DNA from 3 places in the Romboutsia sp. Marseille-P6047 genome. Region 3 is predicted to be linked to each of the others. Evidence: riboswitches for the same ligand, from Rfam matches in the RefSeq annotation. Region 3 holds a riboswitch; each other region holds the start of a gene.
What was found. Region 3 has a riboswitch for cyclic di-GMP ahead of EIH23_RS16620 (hypothetical protein). Riboswitches for the same ligand answer to the same signal wherever they lie in the genome.

Region 1 (5,147 bases), on a different contig from region 3:
ACTTCCAATATCAAATGAAACTACCTCATTTTTTATTTCTTTTTCTTTTTGTTGCTTACTTTTAACTTTTTTTCTTTTCTTTTTTGTTAAATCTTTTATATCCATACTCATAAGCTCTTTTAGACTTATTTTCTTAGCTTCCAATATCTCCACCTCTTTACTTATTAATTACTATATACTATCGTACATGCTTGTCATAGGTAACATAATAGATACAACTATAAATCCTACTACAATTCCCATTACTACTATAAGTAAGGGCTCTATCATTGCTGAAGTAGCTTGTATTTGACTTTCTAATTCATCATCATAAAAGTCTGCTGTTTTATACATTATGTCATCTAATGTACCTGACTCTTCTCCTATTTTTACCATCGTAGCCATCATTTTAGGAAATATATTACTGTTACTAATAGGTTTATATATTCCTTCACCTCTAACTACAGATTCTCTCATTTTTAATATAACTTCTTCTGCAATTTTATTTCCAACTATATCCGCTATTAGCTCTAACGCTCTTATCATTGGTATTCCACTAGACATTAAAAGGGACATCGTTCTTGTAAACCTAGAAACTATTATTTTCTCATTTAATTTGTCTATTATCGGTATATTTAGCTTCAAGTAACTCACAGTATGCATACCATGATCTGTTTTAGCATAAATCTTAAATAATACTGAAAGTGTAACTATTGCTAATGTAATAAATATTATATTACTACTTATAAATCCACTTATAGACATTAATAATTTTGTTATTGCTGGTAATTCTGTACCCATAGATTCAAATGTTTCAATAAATGAAGGCATTACAAATATCATTAATATAGCTACTACTAATGCTGCCACTATAGCTAGTATTGCTGGATATATCATAGCTACCCTAACTTTATTATTTATTTTATTATCTTTTTCATATTGGTCTGACATTCGAAGCATTATTGTATCTAGATTTCCACTTTCTTCGCCAACTTCAATCATATTTATTAATAAATTTGGAAATGCATCTAAATGTTTTCCCATTGCATATGACAATGTTTCCCCCCTCTTAACATCATCTTCTACGATTTTTATAATATCTTTAAGTTTTTTATTTGTAGTTTGTTGAGCTAATATTTCTAATGCAGAGTTTACTGTTAATCCAGCATCTAACATTGTATAAAACTGTCTACAAAATATAGCTATATCTTTTATAGTTATTTTTTGAAAGATATTTATCTCTATATTTTTACTTTCTATTTTTTCTTCTATTTTTAGTGGGTAATACCCATTCGAACGCAACATATCCGTTACTTCAAATTTAGATTTTGATTCATGTATACCAGTTATCTTTTCTCCTGAAGGGCTTATAGCTCTATATTCAAATTTAGGCACTTTATATCATCCCTTTCTTATATATTTTTTATCATAGTTATCGAAGCAAGTTCATTAACTGTTGTTATTCCATTAAGAACTAGTTTTTTACAATTCTCTTCCAATGTCTCCATGCCATTTTTAATTGCTATATCTTTAAGACCATTTGGATCTCTACTTATATTTATATAATCTCTATGTTCTCTTGATATCTCCATAATTTCATAAATACCAGTTCTCCCTAGATATCCTGTATAATTGCAATTTCCACAACCTAATCCTCTATATAGTAAAAGTTCCTCATCATCATTCTTACCTAGTATTCTTTTTTCATATGTAGTTGAACTATATTGTGATTTACAATGCGGGCATATCTTTTTTACAAGTCTTTGAGCAATTACCCCAGAAATAGCTGTAGATACTAAGTATGGTTCTATATTCATATCAATTAATCTAGTTATTGTAGATGGCGCATCATTAGTATGCAATGTGCTTAAAACTAAATGTCCTGTTATGGCCGCTTTTGTTGCAACTTGAGCTGTTTCCTCATCTCTTATTTCCCCTATCATAACTATATCTGGATCTTGTCTTAATATACTTCTTAATCCACTAGCAAAAGTAAGGTTTGTTTTATTATTTACATTTACTTGATTTATTCCATTTAATGTATACTCTACAGGGTCCTCTATTGTAACAATATTTACTTCTGATGAATTTAATTCACTTAAAATAGTGTATAATGTAGTAGATTTACCACTTCCAGTCGGACCTGTAACTAATACAATTCCATGCGGACTTGATATAATTCTCTCTAATCTTTTAATATTTTCATCATCCATTCCTAGGTATTCTTTTCCCACCTTAAAATTACTTCTATCTAATACCCTTATAACTACTTTTTCTCCATTTACAACTGGAAGTATAGATATTCTTAAATCAACCTTTTTTCCAGATATTTTGGCTATTACTCTACCATCTTGAGGTATTCTTTTTTCAGTTATGTTTAAATTTGATAATATTTTAATTCTAGTAACTAATGGACCTAAACTTTCTTTTGGAAGTGTATTTATATTACGTAACTGACCATCAATTCTATATCTTATTCTTATTTCATTTTCAAAAGGTTCAATATGTATATCTGAAGCTCTCATTTCAACTGCATTGGCAAATAAGTACTCTACCATTTTTACAGCCGGAGCACTTTTTACATCATCTAAATCTTCTACATTAATAGATATATATTGTGATTCTAAACTTTCTCTTGATAATTCTTCTGCTGCTAAGTTCATTTTTTCTGAACTATAGTGAACTTGAATAAATTTGCTTATACTCGCTTTATCACTTATATATGATTCAACTTCAAATCCTGTAGATATAGATATGTCATCTACTGCATATATATTAAGTGGATCTGAAAAAGCAATTTTTAATTTATTTTCTTCAATCCCAAAAGGGATTAATGTATATTTTTCACATAATCCTTGAGAAAGTAACTTAATAACCCTTTTATCAAATTCTATCTCATTCAAATTAACTTTTTTTATACCTGTTTGTTTCTCTATAGCATCAATAATATCTTTTTCTTCTAATATATTAAGCTCGACTATAATCTCACCTAATTTTTTACCCATAGTTTTTTGAGCTTTTAAAACTTGAGCTAGTTGATATGATGTTATCTTTTCTGCTTCTACTAAAATATCACCTAAACGCCTTTTAGTGTAACTAACCATATATTCACCTCTTTTGTAAAATACTATATTTATATACTACTTTCGTACCATTAAAATTATTCTTTTGCATGATACATTATACCATTTTTTCCCTATGTCTATCTATTTATGTAATAAAAAAGGCCATATTATAATCAAAACAAAATTTGTTATAATATAGCCGGTTGCACTACTATCTCAGTATACCTAAAGTGCCCATATATAAGATATACTTCTTTGATTTCTACTTTTTATTAACTTCTTTCTATAAAAAATATATACCATTTTCCACTTTTTAACAATACATATTTATACTTTAGTATAAATATTACTAAATTCTAAATAATAATTTATATAAAAAAAGACTCGCTCCAAAATAACTTTGGATACAAGCCTTTTTTAATTTAATTAAAATAAAACACTTATAGATTCGTTAGAGAATATCTTCTTTATAGCATCTCCAAATAAAGGAGCTACAGTAAGTTCTTTTATCTTATCTATTTTCTTTTCTTCAGGAAGTTGTATAGTATCTAATACTATTAACTCACTTATAGCAGAATTTTCTATTCTTTCTATAGCCGGTCCTGATAATACTCCGTGAGTACAACAAGCATATATATCTTTCGCTCCAAATTCTTTAAGAGCATTAGCTGCATTAGTTATTGTTCCAGCTGTATCTATCATATCATCTAACAGGATAACATTCTTTCCTTTAATATCTCCTATTATATTCATAACTTCACAGACATTAGCCTTTGGTCTTCTCTTATCGATTATAGCTAATGGAACATCTCCGTCTAATGTTGTTGCAAATTTTCTAGATCTTGTAACACTTCCTAAATCAGGTGAAACTACTACTAAATCTTCTATTTTCTTCTCATTAAAGTAGTTAGCTAATATGCTTCCACCTAATAAGTGATCTAGTGGTATATCAAAGTATCCTTGTATCTGTGCTGCATGTAAATCCATTGTTAATACTCTATCTGCACCTGCAGCTGTTATTAAGTTCGCAACTAACTTAGCTGTGATTGGATCTCTAGATTTCGCTTTTCTATCTTGTCTTGCATATCCGTAGTAAGGGATTACTGCTGTTATTCTACCTGCTGATGCTCTTCTAAGCGCATCTATCATTATTAATAATTCCATTAAGTTGTCATTAACTGGACTGTTAGTTGATTGAACTACGAAAACATCGCATCCTCTCACCGTCTCATTCATGTTTACAGATATTTCTCCATCACTGAATGTTCCTACTTGACAGTCTGATACAGGTACTCCTATATAATCAGCTATCTTTTGTGCTAACTCTTTAGACGAGTTTCCTGAAATTATTTTAATTTCACTTCCGCTAGTATTCATTGCCTATCCTCCCGAAAAATTTAAACTATTGATATATATTGTGTATTTATATTTAAAATTTTTAGACTAAACTAAAAATAATAATCAAACTTATTTGTTGTCTCTAGCTCTTTTCTTTTCTACCCAACCTTCTTTAACAACTTGTCTTTCTCTTGCAATTGCTAAAGCTCCATTTGGCACATCATTAGTTATTGTTGAACCTGTAGCTATGTAACCATCTTCTTCAACTGTTACTGGAGCTACTAAGTTTGAATTTGAACCAACAAATGCTCCATCTTTTACTACAGATTTAAATTTATTTTTCCCATCATAGTTAACAAATACTACTCCACATCCTATATTTACATTTTTACCTACATGTGCATCTCCTATGTAAGATAAATGTGAAGCCTTTGAGTGATCTTCTATAGTAGCATTTTTCACTTCTACGAAATCACCTATTTTTACATGGTTCCCTATATTACTCTTTGGTCTAAGATAAGCATATGGTCCAACTGTTGTATTTTCTCCAACTATACTATCAACTATTGTTGAGTTTTTTACTTCTGTATTATCTCCAATTGTTGAATTTTCTATAGATGAATTCATCTCTATTGTACAGTTGCATCCTATTTTAGTGTTTCCTTTTAACATTACCCCTGGATAAATAATAGTGTCATTTCCTATTTCTACATCAGACTCTATGTATGTAGAGTTAGTATCTATTATAGTTACACCATTAACCAT
Region 2 (5,147 bases), on a different contig from region 3:
TTTAATATTGATGCTATTGCTGATGCTGTCCATGTCCCAGTTGTCGGAAGAGGTACACCTACAAATAGGATTATTCCTAATATTGAAGCTTTTTTCATCTTTTTCATACCAGATTCTATTTTATTATCTACTTTTTTTATTAGTCCTAAAAATATTTTCTTTGTTCTTAAGTAGTGCATTATATTTCTAAAACATAAAACCAGTGGTATTGATACTATAGTAGATCCAGCTACACTAGCTAAATATACACCTATAGGATTTAAATCCATTGCTATACCAAGTGGTATTGCTCCTCTTAATTCAGTTACTGGTATCATTGATAAAATCATTATATGTAAGTATCCCAAGTTAGTCCTCCTTCAAAAAATAAAGATATAACATTTTATCATAATTGTTATATCTTTGTATATTCATTATTAACCTTTTGCAGTTTCTCTGTATCCATCTGGATTTTTACTTTGCCATCTCCATGAATCTTGGCACATTTCATCTATACCATAATTAGCTTTCCATCCAAGTTCTTTTTCTGCTTTACTTGGATCTGCATAGCATACTGCTACATCTCCAGCTCTTCTATCAGTAATCGTATAAGGTATTTTTTTACCACTAGCTCTTGAAAATGCATTTACAAGTTGAAGTACACTATATCCATGACCCGTTCCTAAATTATAAGTTACAAGACCTGGGTTTTCTTCGAGTTTTTTTAATGCTTTAACATGTCCTCTTGCTAAGTCTAGTACATGTATATAATCTCTTATACCTGTTCCATCTAAAGTATCATAATCATCTCCAAATATATTTAATACAGGTAGCTTACCAACAGCAACCTTAGTTATATATGGCATTATATTATTTGGTATTCCATCTGGTTCTTCTCCAATTAGACCACTTTTATGAGCTCCAATAGGGTTAAAATATCTTAGAATAGCTACATCTAATGAGGAATATGCAAAACACATATCTCTAAGTATATCTTCTATAATTAGCTTACTTCTTCCATATGGGTTTGTTACTGATAACGGAAAATCTTCTACTATAGGACACTTTTTAGGTTGGCCATATACAGTTGCTGATGAACTAAACACAAATTTACATACACTATATTTTCTCATTAAATCGAATAAATACAGAGTACTTAAAATATTGTTATAGTAATAATCTAATGGTTTTTTTACAGATTCTCCAACAGCTTTTAATGCTGCAAAATGTATTATAGCATCTATTTCATTTTCTTTAAATACAATTTCTAAATCTTCTTTATTAGTTAAATCCACCTCATAAAATTTAAAATCCTTTTTAGATATTTCCCTAATTCTATCTAATACAATTGGACTACTATTACTAAAATTATCTACAACTACTACATTATAATTATAGTTTAATAGCTCTACTACAGTATGACTACCTATGTATCCAGCCCCACCTGTTACTAATATATTCATTTTCCCCAATTCCCCTTTTAATTTAATTACTTAAATTTATGTAAAAAAAACACCAGCTTATGCTAGTGTATGTCATTAAATTGAGCAAGTCTATAAGCGGAGTTCTGTATTTGATGATCATCTTTCTAGGCCTATTGTCACCAATAGGCTCAAGCGTCCTACCTACCGGAGGGTACGAGCAGCACCCTATTTACCCTAACTTGGACTTGCTCCGGGTGGGGTTTACACGGCTTGGCTAGTCACCTAGCCAACGGTGAGCTCTTACCTCACCTTTTCATCCTTACCAAACTAGTTGGCGGTTATTTTCTGTTGCACTTTCCTTAGGATCACTCCCACTAGACGTTATCTAGCACCCTTGCTCTATGGAGCTCCGACTTTCCTCACGTAGCTAATGCTACCCGCGATCATCTGGCTTACTTAATTTAATTGACTTTCACTATATTATCATATTTTTTTTATCGTGTCAAAAGTTAAATTTTTTATATTATTCCTTTTTCATGCACATAAAGCGCTGCATGAGTTCTATCTCTTAAGTTTAATTTTTCAAAAATATTGCTTGTATGCTTTTTAACTGTATGTTCTGTTATACATAGCTCATTAGCAATCTCATGATTAGTTTTACCTTTTGATATACATATTAAAATTTCTTTTTCTCTTTTTGTAAGCTCTTTTATTTCTTCTAAGTTATCTTTTCTCATATAATTTTCTACGAGGTCTGAATCAAAGTATTTTTTTCCTTTTGATAATAATCTTACTGCATATTTTATTCCTTCACCTTCTATATTTGCTAATATGTAGCTATCTACACCAATTTTCATACACTTTGCGAATAATCTTGTATCTTCATAAAAATCTAATACCATTATTTTTGAATTTCCATTTTCTTTTATATCTTTTATACAATCTATATACTGTTTAGTATTTCTATTTAAGTCAAATATAACTAAATCGTATGCATCTTTATTTATATCAGTACACATATATCCTTCATCTAATATATCTATACAACTTTCACTTGATAGTATCTCTGCTACTCCTTTTCTTATAACTAACGATTCTGAAATTATTATCCCCTTCATATATTACACCCTCCGTAAAGTCCCTTTTATTCACTATGTATTAATTATATGTCTTATTTTTTACATATTAAATCACTCAAATTTACCATATACTATAAATCTTTTGTTTAGTTATTGATTACACTTTTTTATAATTCATATACTTGTTACTATATATCCGTTATACTTTAGTATTATTTTTTATAATAAAAAAAGCTATACTAACAAAAACTAGTTTTTGTCAAATATAGCCGGTTGCATCACTAACTCCATATATCCGAGATGCCCAAATTACAGGATATATATCACCATTTCAAATATTAAAGTTTTTACTACTTATATGTTTATGTTATACATATTTAGTATAATTTTCAATAAATAATTGGTATAATATCTTACTTTCGTTTTTCAAAAAAATACTTTTTTATAAAAAATTCTTATTTTTTCTACAAAATAAATAATTATTCTATATCTACTTCCAATTTATTACAAGTTTAATTCGACAATTAAAAAGCAGACCTATTCAAATAAGCCTGCATAATTTTTAGTATTCTTTTATATATGTAATGTAATTAAATATAAAGTCATTTAGAGCTTTTTTATTGTACTCTTCTTCCCATTCAATTACCCATCCTTTTTCATTATTAATCATAGTATCATTTCTATGACCTTCAAGCGGAAACTCCAACTGATCAAAATCAGTATCTTTAATTTTAATAGCCTGAGTACCAACACTTATAATTTCCATTGGAGTCATATTTGTTTTAGTATATCTAAATAAAGTATTCGCTATATCTAATAGCTCATCGTTACTTACATTCGTTAACTTATTATAAAGTGCTTGTAATACTGTTCTTTGTCTATTATCTCTTTGATAAGCACTATCTATATATCTTATTCTACTATAAGCTAATGCTTGTTCTCCTGTAAGTGCTTGTGTTCCAGCTTCATTTATGCCATCTATTTGACTTACTTCAGCTTCACTTATATCTATTTGTACTCCACCTAACTCATTAATTATATTTATAAATGAATTAAAATTAACAGCAGCGTATTTATCTATACTTATATCAAAATTTTCCTTAATAGTTTGAATTAATAAACTAGGACCATCATATGCATATGCATGAGTTAATTTCTCTGTACTATGCCCTGGAATATTTACATATGTATCTCTTGCTAGTGATGTAAGTCTTATATCATTATTATTACTATCTATAGTAAGTATTATCATAGCATCTGATCTATTCCCTCTATCTATATTGTCTCCATCTACTCCTACTAAAAGTATATTTGTTATTCCTTCTTTAACTTCTGCAACTTCTATTTTACCAGCTTCTTCTTTGTCATATATAGAATTTAACTTAAAATATAATGTTCCAAATCCTATTGTTGGTATGGCTAATAGTAATATTAATAAGCCAATGACAATTTTCTTAAAATGTCTCATATTATACCCCCCTATTTTCTTGTAATACTCCCATAAATTACTATTTATCTACTTTTATTATATCATAAGTAAATTAAAAGTAGCCTAAATTCATAGACTACTTTCAATTTACTATTCTTTTTTATAAGCTGCTATAAACGGATCGTATCCTTTTGACTTCAATTCTGCTACCATAGCTTCTGCGTTTTCTTTATTAGTATAACTTCCTACAACTACCCTATAGTAAATTGTACCATTATCAGTATTATTATCATCTGTTTTATCATTTATATTTGAGTCAGATGGTACTTTATAGGTTATACCAAAATATTTACATAAACCTTTCATAGTTCCTTCTATCATTTCATCTTTATTATTATTCAATATTGCTAAATCTTCTTTATTTGTATAAAAAGCATATTCTACTAGTATAGATGGCATATTGGCTTTATATATTACTGTAAAATCTGCAGTTTTTAAACCTCTATCTTTCGCAGTACTATCAATTACCTTTATTGCATCTACTAAGTTTTCTTGAACGTATTTTGCTGCATTCTTTGAATTTGTACTTGCATTACTTGCTGTGTAGGTTTCTGTTCCTCTTGCGCTGTTAAAGTATGATAGATATGCATTTGCATGTATTGATAATAATAAAGCTTTTGGTTTGTTTTGATTTGCCCAGTATGTGTTTGCTAGAGTTGCTCTTTTTGTAAGTCCTATTTCATCTTTACCTTGTGGTGATGGATTTGTTAGGTATACGCTTATATTATGATCTTCGCATCTTTTTTTAAGTTTATATTGCATTTGATTATTAAAGTCCCACTCTTTGAATGTACCATCTGGTGATTGTTTTCCTGATACATATTCATTATGACCACTATCTATAATTATTAATTTATCCATTTTTTCACCTCCTACATATATTATAGAAGGATTTACTGACAAAGTTTCCTAGTTTATGTTAAAAATTTGCATAAAAAATTCGCTTCGCTCATGTCGCCAACGACTTTGTCCGTTGCTCAAAATGTTTTTTACGCTCAATAATAGTTATGTTGATACACCTATATCATAGAGTTTATCTACAGAATTTGATACAATATAATTTCCTTAAGCGTAAAAAAAGCCTAGCAATTTCCGAGTTAGCTAGGCTATACAAAAGTAACGACTAAGTATTAAGTACCTCTCAGCATTTATAATTATTTCCTCTTTATTTTAAGT
Region 3 (5,147 bases):
AACACTTACACAAAAGATTTCTGCTAACTCTGAAAGTAATGATATATCTGGACACCCTAATCCTCTTTCCCATTTACTTATTGTTTTATCACTAATATTCATTAAATCAGCTACTTGTTTTTGTGTCATGTTCTTTTCTTTTCTTAGATTATATATTAATTTACCTATTTTTTTACAGTCCATTAACATCACTCCTTAGATATAATTTAAACTATTTAGTAAAATCATTCAATAAACTCTCCGTAGAGTTTTCTCTTAATCTATAGGTTCTGCTCTAATATAGTAATAGTCTTAAACATATGATTTTTCATTATAATAATATATTATTTTCTTATATTCCCTTTATAAATCTATCGAGTTATAATATTTTTCCCTGTTTATAACCTCTTGATTATCATTATTAATTTCTATATATACAGGACCTGTTGAGAATTCAATCTTTCATTAGCTTTAAATGTTTTATTTATTTCTAAACCTATGTAATATAAATTACCTGTATCACCTTTAGTTATTATATGCTCTCCTACTTCTAATTCCATTTCTATAACTCCGTTATTTGCAGTATATTCTTGTCCATCAATCACCACGTCTTTATTAAATGTTGAATTTAATACCAATATAAGTTTTGAATTATTTTCAGTTATAAATTTAATACTTGTTGAAGACTCCATTTTTAAGCATTTAGTAAGTTTTAAATCATTATATTTTACTGTTCCTTTCGTACTTGAAAGATTTCCTGATATATCAAAGAAGTTACTACTTTTATTATCCGTTGTAAAGTTATGCTTAACTATTATTGATTCATCAGGAGTCGATGGTGTTTGATCTACTTCTGGTTTTTCCGGTTCTTCTGGTGTAACTGGTGGAATTTCTTCAGGTTGTTGTGGTTCATCTGGTATTACTGGCTCTAATGTTTCTATTGATCCACCACCAATAGAAATTAATTGACTTTTGTATCCTTTGATTGCATTCATTAACTCTATATTTACGCTAGAACTAATATCATCAGCACTTGTAAATTTCCACTCAAAATCTCCACCATTTACTCTTCCTGAATAGTTTGTAACAATACCTCTTACATCTTCTATATTATCTGGAGTATACTCATACATTTTAGAACTTGTATCAAAGTTATTATATGTATTTGCTCCACTTAAAGTCTTATATGTACTTGGAACTATTTCATTTCTCGAAATTGCTAAATAAGCATCAAACTGTGTTGAATTTTGACTTGCATATACAATTCTTGATTCACCTGATATCTTGTTGTTATATGCTTTGATCATACCACCAGATTCACCTGAGAAGTTTCCTTTACCATTTCCATATATATCACTGCCTTGTAATGAAATAAGCATTGGATATTTAGTATTTCTAAAATCACTAGCTTCTACGAAAGCTGAACTGCCTTTAGTTACCCCAACTCCATATTTTGAATTTCCATCAAAATAATTATTATAAATATGCACTGTACCGACTCTTATTCTAGGATGCCTTGAGTCTGAATGATCAAACCAATTATGATGATACGTTACAAAAAACTCTTCAGTATCACTCATTCCACAAAGTGAAGCTTTACCTGAATCATAAAAATGGTTGTATGAAATTGTTACATAGGTTGATTTTCCCTTAACATCAGCTGAACCATCTCCTTTTGCCTGGTCTACATCACTTCCTGCACTTCCATAGAATATATCATTATTATGAATCCATATATTCTCATTCCCTGTATCCAGTGAAATTGCATCATCTGGGAATAACATTATACCAACATTTCTTAATTCTACATTATGAGAATCTCTAATTAAAAATCCCTATTTATATACTGTAGTATCCTCTCCTACACCTTCAAAAGTAACATTATATATTCCCTTTAATTGTAAATATCCACTTGAATTAAGTCCTATAATATCTGATCCTTTTATTTCTCCAATCATACGTATTATTAAAGGTGTTTTATCATAACCTTTTGGACGTTTTGATAGTATATCTACTATACCTGTACATTTAGTTTTACTCCCTTTGCTATTAGTAATAACATCTAACGTTACTGTATTAACATTTTCTGATGTTATATATATTATTTTTGAATCATTCTTAACTGTTCCATTATCATTATATCCTCCTGAGCTAGTCTTCATAGGAGATTCTTTAGAGAACCCAAAACCTTCTCTTGTATGATTTTTAACTTCTATATCTGTTATTATTCCTTGTAAAGATACCTCTTCTTTATTATCTATTGTAGGAATTACTTTTATAATGTATTCGCCTTCTGAAAGACCCAGTATATCTGCTCTAAAATATGATGAGTATTGCCTTATTAGTTCATCGTCTATTTTTTTATATTTATAATATGATTCAGATGCTAGCTTATAATAAACATTATACCCTTTAGCCTCTTTTATCGGCTTCCATTCAACACTTATACTTTCTAACCATCCTTTACTTTCTAATATAGAAACTTTGCTTAATTGAGTTATATGGCCTGTATTATTCTCTATTGCACTTGCAATAATAGCTACATTAGTAGATATTATTGACGCTATAGTCATAGATGCTATAGCTTTTGATAAAATTTTCATCTTCAAATTTAAATCTCCCTTTTATAAATTTATTGTAGCTAAGGGTATTCCGATAAAATCTTAATTCTTTAGTTTTATTTTGCAATAAAAAAACTATCCTAACTTAAGAAAGAGGATAGTTTCCATATAAATCATTACAACCTAATCTATATTTAATTAAATATATTAAATAAATATAATCTTATTTTATAAGAACAAAGAATAAATATTCTTCGGCAACTGGCTGGCATAGTAATAATTACCTTAGCCCCTTTAGCTTTGCGTCTTTGGATTTCTCCAAATTTGCCATTATTTTATTGTAAAAACAATTTATCATATATTTATATCTATTTCAATAGAATATCTTTATAAGAATAACAATACTAGAAAATTTTTCTAGTATTGTTATTCTTATTATGTTCCGCAATAAGTTCTATAAGGACAATTTGATGGCTTAGGTAATTTAGAATACTCTTCTTGTTTTTTTGAATGTTCATATGGTTTAGATAGAACCTCAAGAAGTCTTTTCATAACATTAAGATTACCTTTATTAGCAGCATCAAGAGCTTCTTCAACTCTATGATTTCTTGGAATTACAGCTGGATTTGAATTCATCATTAGTCCTTTAACCATTTCTTTTGACTTTCCTTGTCTTTGTAATCTTTCCTGCCATAATTTATACCAATATTTAAATTCCTGACTATTATACATTGAACTTTCTTTATTATTATCAAATGTTAATGAGATAAATGTATTAGTATAATCTTCATTATACTTCTCCATCATATTAAGCAAATCTTTAATAATAGATTTATCTTCAACCTCTTCATCAAATAATCCAAGCTTAGACCTCATTATAGATATCCAATTTGAATAATATATCTCAGAAAAGTTAGAAATAGCATTTTGAGCTATTTGTATAGCTTTATTCCTATCTTCATTTAGCAACGGTAATAATGATTCTGCAAATCTACATAAGTTCCACTCTGTCATAATAGGTTGATTTTTATATGAATATCTTCCATTTCTATCTATAGAACTAAATACAGTATTAGGATTGTATTCATCCATAAATGCACATGGCCCATAGTCAATTGTTTCTCCACTTATAGTCATATTATCCGTATTCATAACTCCATGTATAAAACCTACACATTGCCACTTAGAAACAAGACTTGCTTGAGATTTTATAACCTCATTAAGTAGATTAATATATTTATTACTATCATCTTTGATATGAGGAAAATGTCTTTTTAAACAGTAATCAGCTAAATCTTTAAGTTGTTGGTGTGACCCAAAGCTCGATACATATTGAAATGTACCAAATCTAATATGACTTGAAGCAACTCTAGTTAATATTGCACCTTTTTTTATATCTTCTCTAATCACTGGATCACCAGTTTTAACTACAGCTAAGCTACGCGTAGTAGGAATTCCGAGTCCATACATTGCTTCGCTTATTATATATTCTCTAAGCATTGGAGCAAGTGCCGCTCTTCCATCTCCTCCACGAGAGTATGGAGTTTTTCCTGAACCTTTAAGTTGAATATCATATCTTTCACCTAACGGTGTTATTTGCTCTCCTATTAATAAAGCTCTTCCATCACCTAGTATTGTAAAGTGCCCAAACTGGTGACCTCCATATGCTTGAGCAATATATTCTCCACCTTCTATTTTCTTATTTCCTGAGAATATTAAAGTTCCTTCATAACTTTTTAAGGAATCAATATTAAAACCTAAATTTTTTGCCAATTGCTCATTTAATATAATTAACTTTGGTGATGATACTGGATCTATATTAATTTTACTATAAAAAAAATCAGATAAATTTATATACGTATTATCAAAATTCCATCCCATGTTATTTGCATTTTTTATATAAGTCATTTTTCCTCCTTTATTTTAATTTAGATTTATTAATTAATATACCCTTATTAATCATTTCAAATAATCTTATTTAACACAAATCTTTAATCCTTTTTTTGTAATTTTAGACAGTAAAATTTAATTATAAAACTCAACTGTATTTTCACTTATAATGTTCATAACGATAATATAAAACAAACTAAAAGTCACTCTGATTTAATCAGAGTGACTTTTAGTTTGTTTTTAAATTTATTAAAAACATTTTTCTTTTACATTGTCTACTTCGATTTGTTCTCCGTTAGATTCTATAACTCTTTTATACCAAAAGTATGAATCTTTACGTAACCTCTTCATAGTACCATTACCTTCATTATCACGATCTACATATATCATACCATATCTCTTCTTCATTTCGCCTGTAGTAAATGATACTAAATCTATTATTCCCCATGGGGGATATCCCATTAAGTCTACTCCATCATAATTTACAGCTTTTTTAATTTCTTCTATATGTTGTTTTAAATAATCTATACGATTTATATCATGAATTTCTTCATTTTCTTCAACTACATCTACTGCTCCAAATCCATTTTCAACTATAAACATAGGCAGTTGATATCTATCATATATACGATTTAATGTATATCTTAGACCAACTGGATCTATTGCCCATCCCCAATCACTAGATTTTATATATGGATTTTCAACGCCATTTTCTAA

Region 1: linked by a shared signal. The riboswitch ahead of EIH23_RS12565 (GspE/PulE family protein) and the one ahead of EIH23_RS16620 (hypothetical protein) in region 3 are both predicted to bind cyclic di-GMP.
Region 2: linked by a shared signal. The riboswitch ahead of EIH23_RS01720 (response regulator transcription factor) and the one ahead of EIH23_RS16620 (hypothetical protein) in region 3 are both predicted to bind cyclic di-GMP.

What each region holds. Positions count from the first base shown of each region.
Region 1 is NZ_UWOT01000013.1:63,483-68,629, forward strand. It holds gene pilM (type IV pilus biogenesis protein PilM) at 1-144, opposite strand, end outside; gene EIH23_RS12560 (type II secretion system F family protein) at 172-1,374, opposite strand; gene EIH23_RS12565 (GspE/PulE family protein) at 1,392-3,083, opposite strand; cyclic di-GMP riboswitch class II at 3,233-3,317, opposite strand; gene EIH23_RS12570 (ribose-phosphate diphosphokinase) at 3,471-4,421, opposite strand; gene glmU (bifunctional UDP-N-acetylglucosamine diphosphorylase/glucosamine-1-phosphate N-acetyltransferase GlmU) at 4,512-5,147, opposite strand, start outside.
Region 2 is NZ_UWOT01000001.1:350,847-355,993, forward strand. It holds gene EIH23_RS01705 (COG2426 family protein) at 1-347, opposite strand, end outside; gene galE (UDP-glucose 4-epimerase GalE) at 417-1,442, opposite strand; RNA gene rnpB (RNase P RNA component class A) at 1,520-1,862, opposite strand; gene EIH23_RS01720 (response regulator transcription factor) at 1,922-2,521, opposite strand; cyclic di-GMP riboswitch class II at 2,742-2,825, opposite strand; gene EIH23_RS01725 (LCP family protein) at 3,045-3,950, opposite strand; gene EIH23_RS01730 (N-acetylmuramoyl-L-alanine amidase) at 4,062-4,832, opposite strand.
Region 3 is NZ_UWOT01000008.1:65,008-70,154, forward strand. It holds gene EIH23_RS09795 (helix-turn-helix domain-containing protein) at 1-183, opposite strand, end outside; gene EIH23_RS16615 (pectate lyase family protein) at 408-1,805, opposite strand; gene EIH23_RS16620 (hypothetical protein) at 1,815-2,588, opposite strand; cyclic di-GMP riboswitch class I at 2,794-2,879, opposite strand; gene EIH23_RS09805 (protein adenylyltransferase SelO) at 2,976-4,448, opposite strand; gene EIH23_RS09810 (6-phospho-beta-glucosidase) at 4,680-5,147, opposite strand, start outside.